Psychrobacter arcticus 273-4: one gene and its partner. Each later gene encodes a partner of the first gene's protein in a complex. Links are inferred from orthologs where the notes say so. Each region holds a gene or a part of one and is shown in the gene's direction. Other genes may lie near its edges.

Evidence for each region.
Region 2: the proteins of PSYC_RS06795 (region 1) and PSYC_RS07250 are in contact, whole or in part, in a solved structure (PDB 8BNU), measured with the Escherichia coli proteins. The link is inferred for Psychrobacter arcticus 273-4 from one-to-one orthologs.

Annotation. Positions count from the first base shown.
Region 1 is NC_007204.1:1,578,609-1,581,562, forward strand. What follows is about bases 78-2,952. They hold PSYC_RS06795 (acetyl-CoA C-acetyltransferase), read left to right. Parts: upstream 78-662; coding sequence 663-2,243; downstream 2,244-2,952. Other genes in these bases: ppk2 (polyphosphate kinase 2), read left to right, coding at 2,399-2,952. Also shown: more of ppk2, read left to right, coding at 2,953-2,954.
Region 2 is NC_007204.1:1,691,440-1,694,501, forward strand. What follows is about bases 62-3,044. They hold PSYC_RS07250 (3-hydroxyacyl-CoA dehydrogenase NAD-binding domain-containing protein), read left to right. Parts: upstream 62-458; coding sequence 459-2,630; downstream 2,631-3,044. Other genes in these bases: PSYC_RS07245 (acetyl-CoA C-acetyltransferase), read left to right, coding at 62-256; PSYC_RS07255 (CaiB/BaiF CoA transferase family protein), read left to right, coding at 2,623-3,044. Outside these bases: more of PSYC_RS07245, read left to right, coding at 1-61; more of PSYC_RS07255, read left to right, coding at 3,045-3,062. UniProt on the Escherichia coli protein: Catalyzes the formation of a hydroxyacyl-CoA by addition of water on enoyl-CoA. Also exhibits 3-hydroxyacyl-CoA epimerase and 3-hydroxyacyl-CoA dehydrogenase activities.

The DNA of each region.
Region 1 (2,954 bases):
ACAATCCTTTCATTGATGGGTAGAATAGTAGCAAACAAAAATAAAATGTATCTATGATGAAATCCGCGCTATTAAAGTGCATTACCTATAAAAACTGCCCATACAAGGCGCCATTAACATCATCATTTATAAATAATAGGTGCTTATTAAATAGGTTAAAAACGGTCTTAACTATACACAGTCATGCCAAATAAGTCCAAAAATCACTAATATCCATAACAATATATAGACAAGCCAGTATACAAGATGGTCTACTTTTCTGGCGTTAAAGAATTTTTGTTTGTGCTAAAATAAGACCTATAAGTTATAGAAAACTCATTTATCGATAACAATATATTATCAAACCTGCCATTATGCAATGCTTTTAATCAATACTAGCCAGCCCATAAGGATTGCATTTATTCCTGTAAATGCTGCAATCTCTATAGTTAAGCATCATATCGTTTGCTAAAGATATACAGTAAGGTTATAAAAATCATCTTCTGCTGTACGGCGATAATGTGTACTATAAAGCGCAATAAATCGTAATACGTACCTAAACTATTCTAGGTACTTTTGTTTTTTAGCGACTTGTACGTGTTCAAAAGATTTTAAGAATTTTTTAAATATATTGTGTGTTTATCAATCTCTTTTTTCTACCCATATTTTTTAAGGATAATATTATGAGTAACAAAAACAATCACCCAAATAGTCCTGTTATCGAAACCACTGTGGTAAAAGCCAGTGATGCAAAAAGCACCGATACTGCTACTGGCAAAGCGGCAACTGAAGAATCAAAGAAGCCCACTGTATTTGATACTGCGGTGAAATCAGACGCCACTGATGCTAAAAAAACAGATGCCAAAGCAGCAGAGCCAAAAGCTGCCAGCACTAAAAAAGAAGCGGCTAAAAATTCTGATGTGGCTCCTGCTAAGAAAACAAATACTGCGGCTAAAAAAGCCAGCACGAGCAAACTTAGCTCAGGCCAGAACCGTGTGGCTATCCTAGGTGGCAACCGTATCCCATTTGCTCGTTCAAACGGTTCATATGCTGATGTCAGCAACACTGATATGCTAACTGCCGCGTTAGATGGTTTGGTTGAGCGTTATAACTTGCAAGACGAAAAAATTGGTGAAGTGGTTGCTGGTGCAGTCATGAAACTAAGCCGTGATATCAACCTTACTCGTGAAGCGACATTAAATACCGCGCTTAATCCACATACCCCAACGTATGATATCTCTCAAGCGTGTGGTACTGGCTTGCAAGCGACGTTTGCTTCTGCCAACAAAATTGCGCTTGGTATTATCGATTCAGCCATTACCGGCGGTGTTGATAGCACTTCTGATGCGCCTATCGCAGTCGGCGATGGCTTACGTAAAGTATTGATCAAATTGGGTGCGGCTAAAGACAACAAACAACGCCTAAAAGCATTGATGGGTCTGAATCCAAAAGACTTACTTGATACCCCGAAAAATGGTGAGCCACGTACTGGTTTATCAATGGGTGACCATCAAGCGATTACCACACTTGAATGGAACATCAGCCGTGAAGCGCAGGACAAACTTGCCTTTGATAGTCATCAAAACTTAACACGCGCTTATGACGAAGGTTTCTTTGATGATCTAATCACCCCGTATAAAGGTCTGACTCGCGATAACAACTTGCGTCCAGATACGACTTTAGAGAAGCTTGCTAAGCTAAAGCCTGTCTTTGGTAAAAAGAATGCCAAGCCAACCATGACTGCTGCTAACTCTACCCCATTGACAGATGGTGCATCTTGCATCCTATTGGGTACTGATGAGTGGGCTGCCGCACATGGTCTAAAACCATTGGCATATATCGTTCATCAAGAAACAGCCGCGGTCGACTTCATTGGTAAATCTGGTGATACAGAAGGTCTACTGATGGCGCCAGCTTACGCTGTACCGCGTATGCTTGAGCGTGCTAGTCTGACACTACAAGATTTCGATTTTTATGAAATTCACGAAGCTTTTGCCTCACAAGTGTTATCAACCCTTGCGGCATGGGAAGACGAGAAATTCTGTGAAGAGCGTCTAGGACTTGATGCGCCATTAGGCTCGATTGATCGTAGCAAACTAAACGTCAACGGCTCATCACTTGCTGCAGGTCATCCATTTGCTGCAACCGGTGCTCGTATTCTAGCTACCGCTGCTAAATTACTAGATCAAAAAGGTTCAGGTCGTGCACTGATCTCTATCTGCGCGGCGGGTGGTCAAGGTGTGACTTGTATCCTAGAAAAATAGTTTTTTAGCCGCCAGATAAATAGCTTTAGAATTTTAAACCATCCCCTAGTCTATAGATTAGAGGGTGGTTTTTTTTGTCTATACTTTGTTATTATAGAAATGACCTAGATAATAATCTCCTAAAAAAGCCGATACGCCAAACAAAGGTAATATTTATGCGTAAGACAAAAGGTTTATTGAAAAAAATAAAGCAAGTCATTTTTGGCTCGGAAGAATTGGTTATGACAAAACCATGTATAACACCTGATTTTCAAGCTCTAACGACTAAGGAGCACTTAGATCAGTACAATATGGAGCAAGTCATCCTTTCTGAACGTATCGAAAAAGAAGTTCTTGATGATGAACTGCGTCGAAAAATGCACCAAGACTTAATCGATACGTATGATGAAGAACTTGAAAATGAAGTCGATGATTACATACGTGATTTTCGTTTTAACGGCTATGAGATGAGCGAGCAAGAACAGCTAGATCGGCGCACCTATTTTCAAGAACTGGTACGCTTGCAACGCGAGCTTATCAAATTACAAGATTGGGTGGTCGATCGCGGCGAGCGCATTGTGGTGATATTTGAAGGGCGTGATTCTGCGGGTAAAGGTGGGGCGATCAAACGTATTACCCAGCGATTAAATCCCCGTGTTTGTAGAGTCGCAGCACTCCCCGCACCCACTGAACGTGAGCAATCGCAATGGTATTTTCAGCGATATGTGGCAC
Region 2 (3,062 bases), 110 kb from region 1 along the record:
AGATATCGATCTTTGGGAAATTAATGAAGCATTTGCAGCCGTACCTCTTAATACCGCAAATGACTTTGGCCTCTCGCTTGATATCGTCAACGTCAATGGTGGTGCTATTGCAATGGGTCACCCGCTTGGTGCAACTGGTGCGATGTTAGTGACAACCGTATTAGACGAGTTGGAGCGCCGTAATTTGAATACCGCTATGATTACCCTATGTGTGGGTGGTGGTATGGGTATTGCTACCATTATTGAGCGTGTTTAAGCCTCAAATATTACCTATAGTCGGTGAAAAGTAATATCGATACAACACGTACTACTGGTGCAAATTTTTCTTGCTTGCTGTGCCTACGCAGACAGAGGCTGCAAAAAAATGACACCAGCAATACGGTAGCGACTTTAAAGTATTGCAACTATATATAGTCTAGATACGGACATAACATACGAATAGAAAATAAGGATATCAAATGAGCACAAACAGCGTAAATGCCATTAATGAATTAAACAGTTTTTCTGCAGAATCAGACAACGGCATTATCACCGTTACTATTGATCAAGCTGACCGTAAAATGAACGTGATTGGTGATGGTTTTAATGAAGCATTTGCGGCATTAACTGATGCATTTATCAGTGATGCAGAAGCGAAAGGTTTAATTTTAACCTCTGGTAAATCAACCTTTGTGGTTGGGGCAGATATTGATCAACTAGCCACTATCGAAACTGCTGAGCAAGCGTTTGACTTAGTAGAGGATTTAAAAGCCAGCCTACGTAAGCTTGAGACTTCTGGCAAGCCAGTGGTTGCCGCAATTACCGGCACTGCCTTAGGTGGTGGTTTAGAGCTGGCTTTAGCTTGTCATTATCGCATCGCTATTGACTCACCAAAGACAAAACTTGGTTTACCTGAAGTCAAACTTGGTTTATTACCTGGCGGTGGTGGCACTCAGCGTCTTCCACGTCTAGTCGGTATCCAAAAAGCACTTGAACTAATGACGCAAGGTAAAGAGCTTAGCCCACAGCAAGCCGTTGAAATCGGTCTTATCCATGACGTGGCTTACGACAATGAAGAGCTTATCAAAAAAGCCAAAAAATGGATCAACAACAATCCTCAAGCTAGCCAGCCATGGGACAATAAAGGTTTTAAGATTCCTGGTGGTGATAGCAAAAACCCTAAAATAGTACCGATATTCTCCATTGCTCCTGCGATGGCTAATCAAAAGTCGCACGGCAACTATCCTGCCATTACCCATATCTTATCTAGTGTCTTTGAGGGCTGCTTAACGGATATCGACAACGGTCTTAAAATCGAGTCGCGCTTTTTTGTGGCTTGCGCGTTATCAGATGTGTCCAAAAACATGATTAATACGCTTTGGACGCAGCTTAATAGCATCAAAAAAGGCCAATCACGCCCTGAAGGGTTTGAAAAATCTAAAGTGAGCAAAGTCGGCATACTTGGTGCCGGTATGATGGGCGCAGGTATCGCTTACGTCTCAGCCAAAGCGGGCATGGAAGTGGTATTGTTAGATACGGCTCTCGAAGGCGCTGAAAAAGGTAAAAACTATTCTACTAAGTTGTTAGACAAGGCTATCAGCCGTGGTCAATCTACTGAAGAGAAAAAACAAGCGTTATTAGACCTTATCAAAACCACAACGTCTTATGACGACTTAGAAGGCTGTGATTTAATTATCGAAGCGGTATTCGAAGATGTAGACATTAAAGCTGAATGTACGCGTAAATCTGAAGTGGTTATTCCAGAGACCGCGGTTTATGCATCAAACACGTCTACCCTGCCTATTACTGAGCTTGCAAGAGCTAGCACACGTCCAAAACAGTTCATCGGTCTACACTTCTTCTCGCCAGTAGATAAGATGCCATTGGTTGAGATTATTGTTGGCGAAGAAACGGATGATGCAACGCTAGCTAAAGGTTTTGACTATGTTGGTCAAATCGGTAAGACACCGATCGTTGTCAATGACAGCCGCGGCTTCTATACCTCTCGCGTATTTGGTACTTACGTATCAGAAGGTATTGCGATGTTAGGTGAAGGTGTTCACCCACGCAGCATTGAAGTGGCTGGTATGAAATCTGGTATGCCGATGCCGCCACTCGCACTGCAGGACGAAGTGTCACTAAGTTTGTCATTACATGTCATGCAGCAAACTAAGCGTGCCCTAGAATCGGAAGGCAAAACCTTTACTCCGCATCCTGCCATGCCAGTAGTAGAAAAGATGGTTAATGAGCTTGGCCGCGAAGGTAAGAAAGTCACTAAAGGCTTTTATGATTATCCTGAAAATGGTGAAAAACGCTTATGGCCCAAGCTCACTGAACTGTATCCAACTAAAGATGAGCAGCCATCTCAGCAAGACTTGGTAGACCGTTTATTATACGTTCAAGCTAATGAGACCGCGAAATGTTTCGAGGAAAATGTCGTACGTACAGTGGCTGATGCCAATGTAGGTTCAATCTTTGGCTGGGGCTTTGCACCAAATCAAGGTGGTACGCTTCAGTTTGTCAATTCAGTAGGCGTCGACAAATTTGTTGAACGTAGCCGCGAGCTTGCTAGCAAATACGGTAAGCGTTTTGAACCTGCTAAAATCTTAGTAGAGATGGCTGAGTCAGGTCAGGAGTTTAGCGATGAGTAATATACTAATGAATCAAATGGCTGATTGTCTTCAAGGTATTAAAGTAGTAGATCTAACCCGCAATTTACCTGGTCCATTTGCGACCAGGCTCCTTGCGGACCTTGGTGCCGAAATTGTTAAGATTGAACCGCTTAATGGTGACCCTGCTCGTGCCTTTGGCGAGATATTCACCGCGTTGAACCACGGTAAAGAAACTCAAAAAATTGACTTTCGTGATCCAGTAGGTATTGAGACAATCAAAACGCATCTTAAAGATGCCGACGTGATGCTCGATAGCTTTCGGCCTGAAGTATTAGAAGGTATGGGACTTGCCGCCGAAACCCTGCATGCTATCAATCCAAAGCTAGTCATGGTATCGATTACTGGTTATGGCGTGGCTGATGGCGAGACCGTTACCCATGACTGGAGCCAGAAAGCCGGTCATGACATCAA